3 regions of the Alteromonas sp. S005 genome follow, and region 1 is predicted to be linked to each of the others. Evidence: predicted binding sites of a transcription regulator. Region 1 holds the regulator's gene; each other region holds the start of a gene.

Region 1 (6,121 bases):
AACGTCCGAAAACTTTCTTAATGGGCTGCATGCGGGTTTTCATTACCGCACCTTGCAAGTCACCCGTCACTACATCTAGATTAGCAATGGCTTTCGACATGCTTTCGTCGTTGCTGTTGATACCCAAGCTTATCAGTCTGTTTCTAACCAGAACTAGCTCGCCGACCATGTTCATAATCTGATCTAAGCGTTTGGTGTCTACACGTACCGTCGTCTCGGCAGGCGGTGGAGCAGGAGCTCCTTTCTTATCATCTTTCTTGGCAGCCGTTTTTGGCGTAGATGCTGTGCTAGCTTTCACTGGGCTCGCCGCACTGGATGCAGGCTTCACCTCAGGCGCAGAACTAGGGGTTGCTTGCTTTGCCTTCTGAACAGCTTCGGTGGCCGCTTTATCTACAGGAGGTTCAGGTGCCGTTGCAGCAGAGCCTTGTTTAGTAGGCCCTTGACCGGAGCCGTGGAGTTGGTCTAGCAGCGCTTCAAACTCATCGTCGGTGATTTCTTCATCACCTGCACCAGTTGCTGGAGCTGATGCTTGTGCAGCCACGGGAGCACTCTTTTCTTCCCCTCCAAACTGGCCTTTTCCGTGGAGGTCATCTAAAAGCGCTTCAAACTCTTCATCTGTGATGTCATCACTATCTGAGCTCGCCGCGGGAGCTGTTTCTTGAACTGATTTGACTGTAGCTGGTTCCGATTTTACCGACGCAGACTTCCCTGGGGCACCACCGCCATGGAGCTCATCGAGAAGAGCCTCAAATTCATCCTCAGTAATTTCGTCGATACCACCGCCACTCTCACTGGAAGTTGACGCCGAAGAAGCAGGCTCCTCTATAACTAACTCCGGCTCTTCTTCAACAACCTCGGGTTCAGTCACAGGCCCATTAGCGTTATCGAAAATGTTTTCATCTGGAGATTCAGGGCGACTTAGTTTGTGTAGCAAGTCGACAAGATGTGCATCTGCTGGCTCTAGTGGCTCTTGAGCTTTCACTCGCTCAAACATATCAACCACCACGTCAGTGGCCTGCAAGATAATGTCCATTAGTTCTGGCGTTAGCGTTCGTTGGCCATTGCGCATAACGTCAAAAACATTTTCTGCACCATGGCAAATTTCGACTAACTCAGTGAGAGAAAGGAAGCCCGCCCCACCTTTAACCGTGTGATAACCGCGAAAAATTGCGTTAAGCAAATCCGCATCTTCAGGATTGTTCTCAAGATCAACGAGCTGTTCTTGTAATTGTTCAAGTATCTCTCCAGCTTCAACTAGAAAGTCCTGTAATATTTCCTCGTCAACATCAAACGACATGCACCCGCTCCCCTAAAAACCTAAGCTAGACAGAAGATCATCTACATCATCTTGACCTGAAACGACGTCATCTCGTTTTTCAGCATCAATAATTGGGCCTTCCGCCTCTACACCATCAACCTTATCGGCCTTAACGCTAGATGGTTTAGTCTGTTCTGCACCGTCACGCTCGCCAAACATAGTCAACATGTTTACAAGGCTGTCTTCTACCTCTTTAACCAGGTCTATAACGCGACGAATAACCTGCCCAGTTAAATCTTGATAACCTTGCGCCATCAAAACTTCAGTAAGTAACTGTGTAAGTTTAGCTGACTGATTCGAACCGTCTTCCAGCAATTCGTCTAAATCTGCGCATAATGCCTTAAACTCACCCAGTTCAATCTGACGGTTCATCAGCTTTTTCCACTCTGGCATTACCTTTTCGATTCGCTCTGAAAGCAATTCAGCTATCGGCATACTCGCTTCGACGGCATCCATAGTAGTATTAGCAGCTTTTTCAGTTTCTTCAATAACGTAGGTAAGGCGGGACTGTGCATCAGGAATATCATCTGTAGCTAGATTTTTGATGCGATCGTCTATTTGGAAGTTATTCAATGCGTCGTGAAGTTGACGCGTTAACTTTCCTACTTCAGCAAACAACTCAACATTTTCTTTCATTGAGACGGCTTCAAGTAGAGCGTTAGCTGAAGTCTTGTCACCCTCTTCAAGATAAGTGACAAGCTGTTTTGCTTCTTCTAACGATATTGGAACGTTTACATTCGTTGACATCCAGTAAACCTCATTTATCTGTTGAGCGTCTGGATCAACCTAAACGTTCGAATATTTTATCTAATTTTTCTTTTAACGTTGCTGCGGTGAAAGGTTTAACGACGTAGCCGTTAACACCTGCTTGCGCGGCGGCTACAATTTGCTCTTTCTTCGCTTCAGCGGTAACCATAAGCACAGGCAAGTGCTTAAGCTTATCATCTGCCCTGATCGCGCGTAGTAAATCTATGCCCTGCATGCCAGGCATGTTCCAATCAGTAACTACGAAATCAAAATCACCTTGTTGTAACATTGGCAATGCAGTGCTGCCGTCATCCGCTTCCTGAATGTTGGCAAAACCCAAGTCTTTGAGTAGGTTTTTGATGATACGTCTCATGGTTGAAAAGTCATCGACCACGAGAATTTTCATGCTCTTGTCCAAAATAGCCTCCACTGAGGGGTTAATTGTTATTAATTTCTATTCTTCGTCAGCTTGCCACGACTTCATTCGTGATTTGAGTTTTAACATGGCTTGACTGTGAATTTGACTGACTCTCGACTCGCTTACATCAAGAACCTCGCCTATTTCTCTTAAGTTTAGTTCTTCATCGTAATAAAGTGAAAGAACAATCGCTTCTCGCTCGGGTAATGTCGTTATTGCATGGGCCAACGCTTTTTGAAAAGCCCCCTGCATCAAATCTTCCAGCGGTGCATCACTGCCTCTGGTTTGCTCTGTGGTGATCACATCTTCCGACACCCCCAAATCTTCAATGCCCACCAACTTCCCGGCATTGACTTCATTGAGCATCTGGTGATAATCCTGCAAGCTCACATTCAGCTTCTCAGCAATATCAGCATCTCTTGCGTCGCGCCCAGTTTCACTTTCTACCTGAGATATCGCCTCAGTAATCGCGCGACCATTGCGGTGAACAGAACGAGGTGTCCAATCACCTTTGCGTATTTCATCAAGCATTGCGCCGCGAATACGGATGCCCGCGAAGGTTTCAAAGCTTGCGCCTTTTGAACCGTCAAAATTTCGCGCGGCCTCAAGCAACCCAATCATGCCAGATTGGATAAGGTCATCAACAAGTACACTTGCAGGCAGTCGCGCCATCAGATGGTGCGCAATACGCTTAACCAGAGGCGCATGTCTTTCGACTAACTGCGATTTATCTGTTTGCTGTTGATAAGCGGCTGCCTTACTGTTCAACGTTGACTTCCTACGGCTTTTTCTGCAACTAATTGTTCAATAAAAAACTCTAAATGGCCACCGGGCTGCGCTGGAATAGGCCAAGTAAGTGCCCTGCTTGCCAACTTTGTTATCGCTACAGCGGCAGGAGAGCCTGGAAAAGCATCAACAATAGCGGTTTGCTTGCGCACTGCTTTGCGAATGTTCTCATCAAACGGCACCGTTGCCACTAATTCTAGTGCAACATCAAGAAAACGCCCTGTGACTTTGCTTAATTTACTAAATAACTCCTGACCTTCCCGCACATCGCGAACCATATTGGCCACAACTTTAAAGCGAAAAACACCGTGTTCCCGGTTAAGTATTTTTATCAGTGCGTATGCATCTGTTAATGACGTAGGCTCATCACAAACCACGACCATGATATCTTGGGATGCTTTAGAAAAGCTTAACACCATGTCTGAAATGCCGGCAGCAGTGTCGACAATTAATACGTCTATTTGAGAACGCAATTCGCTAAACGCTCTTATTAAGCCTGCGTGCTGCGTAGGTGAGAGCTCTGCCATTGACTGGGTACCAGAGGTGGCAGGAGCAATCTTAATACCGTGGGGACCGGTTACTAAAACCTCGTCTAACGTGCACTCACCAGAGAGAACATGAGATAGGTTTTTCTCGACTCGCAGGCCCAACATCACATCTACGTTTGCAAGGCCAAGGTCCGCGTCAAGAACCATTACACGCTTGCCCTGCTTCGCCATAGCGATAGCGGTGTTAAGTGTAATGTTTGTTTTACCTACGCCACCTTTACCACCAGTGACGGCGATTACTTTGATTAACCGTGATTGCTTCATTTTTCTTAAGCTACTCGCTTGATCGTCAATCATACTGCTTATGCTGTTTTAATTGCGTTGTTGCCACTAGTATGATTCAAACCGTACTTTTTATAAAGCTTTGCAGCAGCGGAAACTAAAGATTTCGCTTCTGCAATCTTAATGTCTTCAGGCACTTTTTGGCCATCGGTGACATAACTAACCGGTAGTTGATATTCAACCGCTGCACTAAGCACCTCTCCTAAAGAGTAGCACTCATCTAACTTTGTGAAAATACAGCCACTTAGTTCAATATCATCATACGCTTGAATGATTCTCTGCAAAGCAGGATATTGCGTATTAGCTTGCGCTACCAAATATTTTTTAACTTTCGGCATTTGGCCATTGTCGAACTGCTTAATTTGCTTAATTAATCGACTATCACGCTGACTAAAACCTGCTGTATCAATCAATACTAGTCGCTTATGACGAAGTTGGAACAATAAATCTGCAAGTTCTTCACTAGTTTGCGCTTTTCGCACAGTACAGCCAATAATTTTTCCGTATGTCGCTAGCTGCTCATAGGCTGCAATTCTATACGTATCAATGGTTATCATAGCCACCGACTCTGCACCGTATTTCTGCGCATAGCGAGCGGCTAACTTTGCAACAGTGGTTGTTTTACCCGTACCAGTAGGCCCGACTAATGCAACGGCACCTTGTGAGCTAAGTATATCGTTTCCGGTAACATTTATGCGATTAGCCAATAGGTTAAGAAGATATACCCATGCGTCACGTTCGTTGTAATGAGCAGGTGTATAGCTAATAAGCTGTGTTGCTAGTGCACTACTTAAGCCCATATCGGTTAATCGAGTGACCAGGTATTGATGAACAGGTTTTTGACGCTTGTTCTTCGCTTCCATTAAGTCAGCAACTTGATACTGTAATACGTCGCGAAGCGAGGCTAACTCTTCTTTGATTTGAGCTAGTTCAGCAGACTGAGATACAGGTGTCTCTCCCATGCTTGAAGCTTGATGCTCGGGGAAAGCGTGTTGATTTTTACTATCTTCAACAGGTGATTGCGTCTCTATATCGTCAATGAAGGCTTCTGAAAAGTCTAAGTGTGATGCTATTTCATTGGCGTGCTTAGCGTTAGCTGACATAGGTTGATCTGGCTGAAGAGTATTCGTTGTCTGCGCTTTTCCACCATGTTGCTTTTCCAGCAATGCTTTTAAGCTGTCTGGGCCGTCGTCGCCAATAATTTCACTTAAGCTAGGCACGGCCTTTTGACCTGGTGTTTTAGCTGCGGCTTGTGGAGCCGCCTTAGGCGTGAAAAGCTTAGCTTCAGGCTCTTTGTCGTAGGCTGCTACAAGCTCGATACCGTCAGCGACTTTGCGATTTGACATGATCACAGCATCACTGCCTAACTCCGCTTTAACTTGGCTTAGCGCCTCACGCATATCTTTGCCGAAGAAACGTCTAATTTTCATTGCAACCTCTCCAATCACCCAGTGTCAGATTATTGACCGACCGAACTGACTATTTTTATTTGTTTGTCGTCAGGCACTTCTTGGTATGAAAGAACATGCAGCCCAACAACAGAATACTTTAAGAAGCGAGACAGAACAGGTCGCAACATGCCTGAAGTAAGGAGTACTGCAGGTTCTCCTTCTAACTCTTGCTGCTGACTGGCTTGCTGCAATGATTTTTGCAGCTTGTCTGCCAGACCTGGTTCGATACCAGCACCGTCTTCGCCACCTGCTTGAAGAGACTGGTGCAACATCTGTTCCAACTCTGGCGCCAAGGTTATGACAGGTATCTCTTTCGCCCCCTGGGTAATTTCTTGAACGATTAGACGCTTAAGTGCTATACGCACTGCAGACACCAGTACATCTGGGTCTTGGCTTCGTGTGCCGTATTCACTAAGGGTCTGAACAATGGTGCGCATATCGCGAATAGGTACACCTTCAAATAGCAAGGTTTGCAGCACTTTCACAACTGTACTAAGCGGCAGAATATCAGGCACCAAACCTTCAACCAATTTAGGGTGCTGTTTAGCCAGCATATCTAGAAGCTGCTGCG
Region 2 (6,121 bases), on a different contig from region 1:
GTTCAGGGGGAATACGCTTGGCAATGCACTCTCGTGAGGCTTCCCGCCATTCATCAAAGCCAGGTATTGAAGTAATGGTAATGGTCTTCATATAAAGCTACCTTTTAGTCTACGGCTTAACATAGCTGCGTCTACAGCACACTCAAGCGCCAAATAGCTCAAACTGTTCAGGCTGTTTGAACTGAAGCTCGAAATTAGTACTGTCGAGTAAATGGATATCAGGGAAGTAATCTCCCACGCTGATAAAAGGCTTCAATTTTTTAAGGGGTAGCCGCATTTTAGTAAGGTCGACCCAGTTAAGCTTGGTATTACGCCTTATAGACAAAATCTTCTGTACCGTTCGGGCGCCAAGACCAGGAACGCGTAGCAGCATCTGTTTGTCAGCTTTGTTTAAATCAATAGGAAATAGATGACGGTTACGTAATGCCCACGCAAGCTTGGGATCGTAGTCCATATCTAACATGTCATCTTGCAAAATTTCATCTAAGCCGAAACCATAAAAGCGTAAGAGCCAGTCTGCCTGATACAGTCGGTGCTCTCGTATTAATGGTGCAGGTTTCAGCGGTAAAACTTCCGACGCATCAGGAATAGGGGAAAATGCCGAATAATAAACACGACGAAGTTTTTGATCGCTATAAAGCTTAACGCTTGTTCCTAAAATGGTTTTATCATTTGACCCGTCAGCACCTATAATCATTTGCGTAGACTGCCCTCCAGGTGCAAAACGGGGAGGGCGCTTGCCTGAAAATGTCTTGTCTAGTTTATGCTCTGCAATTTTTTCTTTTAGCGTATTCATCGAACCGTGAATACCGCCAAGATCTTTTTCTGGGGCGTACTTGTTTAGCGATGACTGTGTAGGCATTTCCACATTAATACTAAGCCTGTCTGCATAAAGACCTGCCTCAGCTTGTAATTCCGGCGACGCATTCGGGATAGTTTTAAGGTGAATATATCCCTTAAACCCATGGTCAAGACGTAATGATTTCGCAATACGAACCATGCTTTCCATGGTGATATCGGGTGAACCCACAATCCCCGAGCTTAAAAACAAGCCCTCAATGTAATTGCGCTTATAGAAATTTAGAGTTAAATCGACCGTTTCCTTAACCGTAAAGCGCGCCCGCTGAACATTGCTTGAAACCCTATTAATGCAATAATGACAATCATAGATACAGTAGTTTGTCATAAGGATCTTAAGCAGCGAAACACACCTTCCGTCGGGTGTGAAACTATGGCATATACCCGAACCACCGGTTAGTGAACCTATACCAGTCTTCTCGGATTTCCCTGCTTGTCGTTTACCTGCCGAACCACTCGCGCAAGATGCGTCGTACTTAGCCGCATCGGAGAGAATTTCTAGCTTTTGTATCAGTCTGTCGTGCATCGCAGATTTAACTTTCCTTTAAGCAATTACAGTCAAACAGCCTAGTAATTCTGTTACAAACACGACTAAACGTGTTTTGTAATCTAGGCTGAGAGTGAAAGTGTTATAGCATGTATATATATACAGTACAATTGCACTTGGTAAATGAAGGTGAAGATTTAATGTTGGCGGGATTGGCCCTATTCAGGATTGACACCGGTGAGTGACGGCGAAGACTATCTCGCTGTTAACCGATTAAAATAAGCTAAAGCTAAAACCCTATAAATTTAGATAGTTCATCTCGAATGTTGTCGTATTTTTCTTTATAGGTTTTTTTTAGAGGCATATCGTCGATAAGCTTAAACAGTCGTTTACACTCGTTTACTAACTTCACTTCGGCTTTATCTTCTTGTATCGCTATCTGAAGAAGACACTGAAGCAAGTTTAGTGCTACGCCTGTATTCACCGGGGCGAAACCTTGAGCGAGTGCAAATGAAGCTTTGGCGCGCTCATAGTCTTGCTGCTGATAGTGTTGAATACCCTCACGATTAAACTGCTGGTAGCTAGCAAGGCTTTTTTGTGCGCTTTGCGCTTGGGTCTCCAGCATCTTTGAACTGTTTTGGTCGAGTACCTCATCTCTAGCGCTAAGAATGGCGTTTAGCGCTAACGCGTCGTCAAATTCTCCGAGTTTGTACATAACGTTAATGCTATCTGGAATAAATGCAGTGGGTACCTCTGAGTATTTATCATCAAGTTGCGTTTGCGACTTGTTAAGATGACGCTTTGCATCGATAAGCTTTCCGTCAATCGCACTTATTCTTGCATTTATAATATTGCCAAAAATATCTACGTCGAAATCCCTATCCATTTTGTACAGGTACTCATCAAATTTACCCCGTTGTAACGTGAGTAACGCTTCTTGTTGATACTTATTACGCTGCTTTTTATCGTCCGCTGACTCAGCAACATCAAGCAAACTGCGTATCATGCCGCACCAATGCAAACTTTTCTTATGTACAGTGCGTTTTGATAAATCCCAAATTGCTTGGCTAGAGTTGGCTGCTAGCACTAAATCATCATTTTCCCGGCCAATTTCACAAGCCTTAAAGTGGCGAGGTAAAGAGAAGGGCGATAGTTTAATTGCCTCTTTAATTGAATCTAGGGCCTTTTCACCAGCTTCCAAGGCATGGTGCGCTTGCGCAAGAATATCGTGAGCATCAGCATTGAATCGGTTCCGTTTTAACGTTTTCTTGGCAATGGATATCGCTTTTTCATGTTCGTTCAACAGTAGATAGGTTCTTCCAATAGCTATCTGTGCCCATAGCACTGGCTTTCCGTCGATGTAATTTCTTAATACGTCCAGCGCCTTTCTAGGTTGAGCTATGCGCCAATAGAGCTCCACTAGCAATTGTTCACAATGACCTTTGTAATGACGAGGGGCTTCTAAAAGCGCTTCAATATGGTCTATGGCGCTGTTGTATTCACCTTGATCTATCAAGCTGAACGCTTGATGAAGAAATTGTCTTTTTTGCCACGCACGAACAATTCGAGATTTTAGCTGCACTTGTGAAAAAGGTTTTATTAGAAAGTCATCGGGGCGCCGCTCAATACTGCCAAGCACTACAGGGCGAGCGCTATCAGCACTGATAAGAACAAACACTGAAGTGGGGTTTATTAGCCTGCGCGTGCGCAACTCTTCTATCAGTTCATAGCCATTTTTGGTTTCGGCACCCAAATGTAAGTCGCAAATTACAATATCAAATTTGTGTTTTTTACACAGCGATACCGCTTGTTCAGCAGAAGACTTAGTCACGACATCAGACGCGCCCATTGAGTGCATTAGTCCTTTCAGAAGCAGAAGGAAAGGACGCTGGTCCTCAACAATCAATACTTGTTTGTTGCTAAATTGCATTTCGAATCCGTGAATAAACGCACTATCATAATTTGAAAGTATATCTAACTTTAGAAAATAAGCTTAAGAAAAACATTATCTTGCCGACAACATACGTATACATAACCAGCACTGTGTACGAATGTCACCAGATTTAGCCTCAGCAAGTGAACAAACAACACTAGATCCCAGTATTTACTGGGAGCGAAGTCGTGTACTTGCTCGTGCGTCATCGCAGGGAGCATTGTTCTCGTTATACCTTGCAATGCAGCAACATAGCGTAGCTGAACCCTTTGAAATTGAAGCTGCAACGTCAGACGCTGACGCCCGAAATAGTATTGAGGCACAACTCGCGGCATTAAATCACTACAGACGCCCTTCATTATCTGCCAGTGAAAGCGAGTGGGTAGATATGCGTGTGCATTCAAATTTGGTCGCAACAGACTACGAAGGCGCACGCCTGCATCTTAGTATGAAACCCGCACCGTTAGCTCAAACCGATGACGCAAAACGCATCCCGGATGACGTTGTAGACAACTGCAGTCTAGCGACGCAGAAACGCTTAAAAAGGCAATATGACAACGCCATAAAAGAAGATAATACGTTACTTTACGATATTATATCTTCGCAAGGCGAGCGTGATAACGGGATCTACTCTAGTTTTTAACGCTCAGTTTTGATATATTCCGCGCCGCATTTTTGCACTGGTCTTACGCTCCAATCAGCAAAGGTTAAAATATGTCTAAATATATTGTATGCGCAATGTATAAGTTTGTTGCGCTTGAAAACTTTAAAGAAATCCGCCAGCCGCTTCTAGAAACTATGGAAGCAAATGGTATCAAAGGTACGCTTCTTCTTGCCCACGAAGGCATTAACGGTACAGTTTCTGGTACCCGTGAAGGTATTGACGCATTGCTTGCTTATCTGAACAGTGATGAACGTATCAATCCAATCTCTTACAAAGAATCACTTCACGACGAACAGCCGTTCTATCGCACAAAGGTGAAACTTAAAAAAGAAATCGTGACTATGGGCGTTGAAGGTATCGACCCTCGCCAAACCGTAGGCACTTACGTCAAGCCTAAAGATTGGAATGCGCTTATAAGCGATCCTGATGTAACCGTAATTGACACCCGAAACGGTTATGAAATAGAAATTGGCACTTTCAAGAACGCCATTGACCCTAAAACTGATACGTTCCGCGAATTTCCAGAATACGTAGAGAAAGAACTCGACCCGTCAAAAAATAAAAAAGTGGCCATGTTCTGTACCGGCGGTATTCGCTGTGAAAAGTCGACAGCGTATTTGAAAGAGCAGGGGTTTGAAGAGGTTTACCACTTAGAAGGCGGTATATTACAGTATCTTGAAGATGTGCCGAAAGAAGAGTCTATGTGGGAAGGCGACTGCTTTGTATTCGATAATCGCGTTGCGGTAAACCACGACCTTGAGAAGAGTCACTATGAGCAGTGCTACGCGTGTCGACTTCCTATTACCGAAGAAGACAAGCAAAGCGATAAGTATGAGCCAGGCGTAAGCTGTCCACACTGCTTCGGTACTCACACGGACGATCAAATTGCTCGCTTTAGAGAACGTGAAAAGCAGGTACAACTAGCGAAAGAGCGTCAGCAAGAACACGTTGGCACCGAAGCGCGTTTGACAATGGAACAAAAGCGTCAGGAAAAAGCAGAAGCTCAACGTTTACGCGCACTTAAAGCAAAAGAAAATCAGGCGTAGACAGCTAGAAAGAAGGGCGTTACACTCGTGTTTATTGCAGTTGAAATAAGGAATGCGAGTGAGCACTCAACTTTCAGAATCTAAAATTGAAGAAATTAGAAAGGACTTCAGCTTTTTTGATCGTGATGGCAATGGCCAAATCGATTTACCTGAGTTCATCGAGCTTCTAACCGTAATCTCACCAAAGACTAAAGCTAGCCACGTACAAGAAGGCTTTAAGCTTATCGATAGTAACGACGATGGTTATATCGACTTCGAAGAGTTTTTGGAGTGGTGGCAAGAAGGATGGTGGGAGTACTAGGTTCTACTCAGTAATCCATACCATCGCTAGGTTTTGTGTATGCTCTATTGAGTGTTTCTGAAAAGCTTATAGCTACGCAAAAAGAAATCGTTAAAACGGGTGCTGTGTAAAGCACCCGTTTTTTTATGCTTGAATTTTGCGCTGGTATGAGTTGTCAAATTTAGTTTTAAATGTTTTTTGTTGGATGGCTGCTTTGAGCGTAAAGCGGACATTGGATATTTCTAACTCGCGAGACCGTTCCAGACAATAGGCGGACACTCGCTTGGATCAAATTTACTATTTCGTTCATCGGGTTGGCGACCGAATAGTTTACAGATATTGGTAATCGCGTATTATTTTGAGGGGACAAAAAAAGAGTAACAGGGAATGTTTATGAAAAAATTAGTAATGTCGTTAACGATATTCCTTTTTGCTTTGGTCTGCGCATTTGCATTACTGCTCTCCATACAATATTCACCAACGTATGTTTTTCGTTTAGTAACAATGCATGTTGCAGATATTAACGATTATCAATTCTTCCCTAAGCGTTCGATTGAAGAAAGTAATTCACCATCAAACTTCCAATCCAAATCCAAAGAGCAATATATTGAGTCGCTATTTGACAGACGACTAGAAGTATCTGGTTTTGATTCTTTCGACGACTGGGCTTTGAAGTCTCAAACTACGTCTCTTATCGTCATTCGTAACGACGAAATTCTCTACGAGAAATACTTTAATGGTTTTTCAAAGGAATCCTATTTTCACTCTCAATCAATGGCTAAGTCATTTATATCGTTTTTAATTAAGGTAGCGATAGATGAAGGCGTTATCGAAAGTGTTGATGACTCAATTG
Region 3 (6,121 bases), on a different contig from region 1:
GTGTCAGAGTTATAAATACGCGGGTGATTAAAATCGATATCTTTCGGGCAATAGGGGCGCGAACCTGTGGCTATCGCTATTTGACCTGCTGTGACGGTATCTTTCGAGCCATCTTTTCGGGTTATCTCTAACGTATGCGCATCAACAAAGCTGGCTTCACCGTGAAAGAGAGTAACTCGGTTTCTATCATAAAAAGAAGAACGCAGGCGAGTTTGGCTTTTCACTACACCACTAGCATGGCTCATAATGTCGGAAAAAGTAAGGCTTTTACTTAAGTGGTTGTCGGCAAACAGTGGAGACGTATTGTATTCAATAAGACGACTGACAGAATGACGAAGTGCTTTAGATGGAATGGTTCCCCAATGGGTACAGCCACCGCCAACTGCCTCATAGCGTTCTACAACAGCCACTTTTTTTCCAGCCTTGGCAAGCTGCATAGCAACACCCTCTCCACCAGGGCCTGTGCCTATAACTATCGCGTCGTAATGATAAGACGGAGCTTTAGTTTTTTGCTTCGTTGCCATCTTGCTTTCCCCTTTTGTTATCTTCGTATTACGCGGCTGATCAAAAAAGTGATCCGCAATACAAAATAGGTGAGTCTAGTTTTAGTATAACGACCCTATCCTACTATAGAATAAAAAAAACCACATAAGCAGATACTTATGTGGTTTTTGTTTGAGTCGAATGATGTAGATGAACGCGTAATACTACGCCATTTGTAGTGACAGGCTTTGCAGCTGCGTCCATTTCTCTTTCTGCACTGCAAAGGCGTGCTTCATCTCTTTATATTTGTAAGCAAGCTCTAACCCTTCAATGCTGCGTTTTAATGTACGCTTCTTAACTCGCATAACGCGCTTTTTCGTTGCGTAGTATTCACTCATACGCTGCATAAGCAGGTCGTACTCTTCTTGAATAGTGTGCATCATTTCTTCCGCATTCGGCAATAACGATACTTTTTCACTTGCCCTTTGAAGCTGCATGGCCGCCAAGGCTTTTTCGATGCGCTCTTCAGGTACTTTGCGAAGATTCGACGTTAAACCTACATAAGAGAGCCCTTTAATTAGCCATTTAGTAGGATCAAACTGATACCAACGAATGCCATTGCGGTAGTCGTACTCAAATATGTGATGATAGTTGTGATAACCCTCACCAAAAGTGAAAAATGCTAAAACGCCATTATCACGTGCCGTATTCTTATCAGTGTAAGGCTGACTACCCCAGAAGTGAGCAAGTGAGTTAATAAAGAAGGTAACGTGGTGAACTAGCACCAAGCGCAATACACCAGCTACTAATATCATGCCCATGACGTCGCCGTTCAGATAACCCAACAGACCAGTAATACCAAAGTTAGCAGCGAGTACGATAGGCAAGTAGTATTTGTGCTGCCACATTACAACGCTATCTTTTTGTAGATCTTTACAGTTGCTGTAATCATCGTAACGCTTAGCTTGATACTCCCGTAACATCCAGCCGATATGCGCAAACCAAAGCCCTTTCTTTGCAGAGTAGGGGTCTTTGTCGTTGTCATCTACATGGCGATGGTGAACGCGATGATCTGACGACCAGTGCAAAATACTATTTTGCAGGGCCATGGCCCCACCAATCGCTAATATGACACGAACTACAATGTTGGCATCATAGGTTTTATGTGACCACAAGCGATGATACCCAGCAGTTATCGACATACCGGTGAAATAGAATAGGAATATAGCAGTACCGATTTCTGTCCAATCGATACCCTGATATGCCACCCAAAGCGGCACACCTATAAATGCAATTGCGCCTGATATTATAAATACCAGCACATTAGTAAGAATAAGAGGAGGTTTTTTCATTTTATACAACTTGGCTTACAACTGTTCGCTAATTTATCTTTTTACGAGGCTTCAGGCAAGAAAAACTCTGATTAGTTCTGCTTACATGTGTAAAGTTTAATTATAGCCGAGGGAGGCTAATTCGCAGAGAAAATATACGAATTAATGCTTAACCCTTGTTTATAAAAGAGATGATTTTGTTTCTCTTCCCCCACTAGTACGTGTTGCGATAAACTAGGCGTGCTAGTCTTTGATGTACGAGGTTCGATTGCGTTAATGGTTATTCAGATGACGTTGAGAATAGTCTCTAAAACTAAAAATCATCAGACCATTAAAAGTTAATGAACACAGGGTGCGAACGTGAGCCGACAAGAACAGAAACTAAAAACCCGCCAAAATATTATTCATGCTGCATTTTCATTGTTAGACGAAAATCGCAGTCTATCGGCAATTAGCTTGCGTGAAGTTGCCCGAGAGGCCGGTATTGCTCCCACGTCTTTTTATCGACACTTTAAAGATATGGACGAGTTGGGTTTAACGCTGGTGGATGAAGCGGGTTTGGCGCTTCGCCAGCTTATGCGTCAGGCTAGAAGGCGCATTGCTTCAGGTGGTGGCGTAATCCATACCTCTGTTGAAACCTTCATGGAGTTCATTGCGGCCAATACAAATGTATTTCGATTATTACTGCGAGAGCATACCGGTACGTCTTCGGCTTACCGACTTGCAGTATTCAGAGAAATTCAACATTTCATTGATGAACTTACTGACTACATTATCGAACAGCAAGGCGTGGAATACGCCTGCGCACAGTTACAAGCCGATGCAATGGTAAGACTGGTCTTTAGTGCCGGAGCTGAAGCATTAGAAGCAGATGATAAGCTTAGAAGTGAAATCGGCGAAAGAGTGAAAGCGCAACTTCGCTTTGTTCAAGTGGGCGCTACGCAAAAAGCCTAGCGCGGAAAAGAATTTACAGTATAAAGTGTTCTTCCTAATTATATTTCAGTGTGAGCTTTTTCCTTACTTACACGCAAATTAGCTTTTGCGTGTAAGTAGAACTCCAGCCTCAATGTGATGAGTGAACGGAAATTGATCGAAAAGCGCAGACTGCGCCACGTTATGAGTTTCGCTCAAAAGCTCAAGGTTCTGCGCCAAAGTTTCGGGATTACATGAGATATATACAATATTATCGTAATCCTGAATCATTCTAAGTGAATCTTCATCTAATCCAGCCCTTGGAGGGTCGACCAATACAGTGGTGAAATTGTAAGTACTTAAATCTATGCCTTCTAAGCGACTAAACGTACGTTCACCTTTCATAGCTTGAGTGAATTCTTCAGCGGCGAGTCTTACGATCTTCACATTATTAAGCTGATTTTGCTCAATGTTAAACTGAGCAGCCTGCACCGAAGGTTTAGCTATTTCGGTACCCACTACATTATCAAAGTGAAGTGCTAACGGAAGTGAAAAGTTGCCGGCACCACAATACATTTCCAGTAAATCGCCCGAGAGCGGCTTGACACAATCTAGAGCCCATTCAATCATTTTACAGTTCACTTCAGCGTTAGGCTGGGTAAAACTGTTTTCTATATGTTTGAAAACGAATTCTCTACCGTTTACTGGCAAACGCTCAATCACAAAATCGTTGTCGATAATGAGCTTTTGTTTTCTAGCGCGACCAATGATGTTTACTTTGGGAAAGTGAGTCTCAAGTGTTGCTTTTAATGCTTTTGCAGCCACTAGCCATTCTTCATCTAATTGACGATGGTATAAAAGGCTTATAACAAGTTCGCCAGACAGTGCGGAAAGGTAGTCGATTTGAAATAACTTTTTTCTTAGAGTTTCGTTTGGTCTTACTTCTTCAAGCAGAAGTTCCATTGCATCGTTTATTGCTCTACATGCAGGAGGAAAGCTATCCACACGATATTTTTCTTTTGTTTCCTGATTAAACATTATGTGAAATAAGTCATCACCCTGATGCCATACTCTAAACTCCGCACGCATACGATAGTGCGTTGGCTGAGATGGGAACACTGAAAGCTCTGGGGCATTGAATGGAGAAAGCAACGCAGCGAGACGACTAACTTTTTCGTCTAACTGATCTTGATAGCGTTGTTGTTCAGTGGTGGTCATAAAATTCTCCATTCATTGTTGAGGTCGCGAATTGTAGTCCCTTAAAAAATAACTGCAACAAGCGCTCCCGACTTCTTCATTATTAATTAGCGTGATTACCTAAATAGCTTTTAGAAAAAAATGCTGTATTAAAATTAAACAATATTGATTCTTTGCCGATAATAAGAATGAGGATAGTGAGGATCAAATTATGAACGTGGGTCAAATAAAAGCTTTTATGGGAGACCAAAAGGTTGATCAGAAAGCGGATCAAAAGGCAACGGTTCACCCGAATGAAGCGCTTAAAAAGCAGTTGCAGCAAGATGGATTGCAGCAAGCCGCTGAGTTCTCGAAGCAACAAGCGGCTTCAGTATCTGTTTCAAGTAGCCAAACGAGTATCGGCTTGCGCGTGGTAAGTAGCAATATTAATCAAGCGTTGGAAATAGATGGGCAAAAACCACAAGAGACTAAAGAGAAAAATCTTGAAGAAAAGTCAAACGGCTTATTCGATTTTGAAAAAATAGCCCGAAACGTACTTAAGTTCGTAGGCGGTGTTATTCGCGGCGCAGCAGATGGAGGTGCCAGCGAAGAAAAGCTTGCCGGGCTCTTTAGCCAAGCAAGAGATGGAGTAAGCCGCGGTTTCGCAATGGCTGAAAAAGATCTCGCTGGATTTATGAATGATGAGATTGAACAAGGTATAACCAAAAGTCGTGATCTCATCGATACGGGTATAGATGATCTAGAAACTGACATCTTCGGTCGCCAACAGCCTAACGCTGTTCAACTTTCATCCCTAGAAGCTTTAGCTGCATCGGACGAAAAAAGCGGTAGTTTGGTGATCCGTACCAAAGATGGTGATGAGGTGAGCTTTAGTTTTGAAAGCTTGCGTTCTTTTCAGGCTTCTCAACAACTTAATTTTCAGGCTCAAACATCTCAAAACCAATCTATTGGAAACGGCGAGCAAAGTGAAAGTGGTTTTTCGGCAAGCTATTCTCAACAAACTTCTTATCAATATTATGAAAGAAGCGGCATAAGCTTTTCATTAAAAGGAGAACTTGACGAAGAAGAGTTGAATTCGATAGCTGATTTAGTTGGGCAAGTGCAGGATCTAGCCGATACCTTCTACAGTGGCGATATCGACAAGGCTTTTGAAGAAGCACTCAGTTTAGGCTTTGACGACAAAGAGTTGGTTGGTTACGCACTACAACTAAATAGAACAACACAAACAGAAGTGCTAAAGACATATGAAAATATTCAGCACTACAACGAAGATAAAAGTGACAACGCGAAATTTGGCAATGTGGTTAGCCCCATCTCTCAATATCTTGAGAAGATGATGGACACTTTTGCTAATGCAGAAAGTACACTAGAAAGTAGTGAAGACTATAATACTTTAATAGCTGGCATTATAAACGAGATGGAAGATGTTCAAGTTCCTGACCTTATATCCGCTATAAATAGATTTCGTTCGTTTAACCAAACCTTATTAGAAGGCCTTCCTCAATCGGCTGAAACCAGTGAGAGCTAAAGCCTAAGATAATAAAAAGCCCGGAAGCGCAAGCTTACCGGGCCTTTTTACATGACTAAAAGCTACGAAGTAAAAATTAAGCGTGTTCGACTTTGTCTTTTGCAGGGCGAACTTTTAACGTTCGTTCCTGGAAGATGGAGTCGTTAGTTTTATCGATAACACTACTTAGATCATCAGTGACAACCTCAATAAAACCGTAACCTTTTCTTTTTCCGGTTTTGCGATCCTTCATCAAACGAACTGATTGTACTTCGATAAAGCTACTGAAGTATTCCTTTACTGCGTTCTCGTTCGCTCTATAGGGTAAGTTACCCACATATAAGGTCTCGACTGATCCGTTATTGGTGTGTGCTCTGGCATCTGAGGAAGATGGACTTTGAATAAGAGACGCTAGCCAAGGAGTGACGATACCGCTTATCAGCAGAGCTGCCGATACGGTAAGTGGAACATGGACGTTTAAACTAGCAGAAGAAAATAACAAATACCCTGCAATTGCAAAAATAGCGCTAATTACAGCGCATTGAATAAAGCCTACTTTCATATACCTACCTTTCTATTGTTTATTATGGTGTTGGAGGCTGTATATAGTTTACTCATTTGTAACAATTTGAACAATAAAATGTGAAAAAACTAGTCTAAAGATGCATTGAACCCATAGAAATGATGTAGA

Evidence for each region. Region 1 encodes FliA, which starts transcription of late flagellar genes. Its sites were predicted from a motif close to CTAAAGNTNNNNNNNNNNNNGCCGATA; they were not measured.
Region 2: V7R55_RS15075 (VC2046/SO_2500 family protein) is a predicted target of FliA. The motif match lies at 3,338-3,364, and genes of this name have one in related genera.
Region 3: V7R55_RS16450 (DUF5610 domain-containing protein) is a predicted target of FliA. The motif match lies at 4,079-4,105, and genes of this name have one in related genera.

What each region holds. Positions count from the first base shown of each region.
Region 1 covers NZ_JAZETN010000002.1:297,629-303,749, reverse strand. The annotation lists gene V7R55_RS03905 (chemotaxis protein CheA) at 1-1,297, opposite strand, end outside; gene V7R55_RS03900 (protein phosphatase CheZ) at 1,310-2,065, opposite strand; gene cheY (chemotaxis response regulator CheY) at 2,100-2,483, opposite strand; gene V7R55_RS03890 (RNA polymerase sigma factor FliA) at 2,520-3,251, opposite strand; gene V7R55_RS03885 (MinD/ParA family protein) at 3,248-4,114, opposite strand; gene flhF (flagellar biosynthesis protein FlhF) at 4,120-5,529, opposite strand; gene flhA (flagellar biosynthesis protein FlhA) at 5,559-6,121, opposite strand, start outside.
Region 2 covers NZ_JAZETN010000014.1:46,234-52,354, forward strand. The annotation lists gene V7R55_RS15060 (TIGR03915 family putative DNA repair protein) at 1-91, opposite strand, end outside; gene V7R55_RS15065 (putative DNA modification/repair radical SAM protein) at 143-1,384, opposite strand; gene V7R55_RS15070 (response regulator) at 1,635-3,275, opposite strand; gene V7R55_RS15075 (VC2046/SO_2500 family protein) at 3,397-3,921, shown strand; gene trhO (oxygen-dependent tRNA uridine(34) hydroxylase TrhO) at 3,993-4,988, shown strand; gene V7R55_RS15085 (EF-hand domain-containing protein) at 5,041-5,289, shown strand; gene V7R55_RS15090 (serine hydrolase domain-containing protein) at 5,662-6,121, shown strand, end outside.
Region 3 covers NZ_JAZETN010000016.1:112,677-118,797, forward strand. The annotation lists gene sthA (Si-specific NAD(P)(+) transhydrogenase) at 1-524, opposite strand, end outside; gene V7R55_RS16435 (acyl-CoA desaturase) at 708-1,835, opposite strand; gene fabR (HTH-type transcriptional repressor FabR) at 2,175-2,768, shown strand; gene trmA (tRNA (uridine(54)-C5)-methyltransferase TrmA) at 2,847-3,944, opposite strand; gene V7R55_RS16450 (DUF5610 domain-containing protein) at 4,135-5,451, shown strand; gene V7R55_RS16455 (RNA recognition motif domain-containing protein) at 5,528-5,992, opposite strand.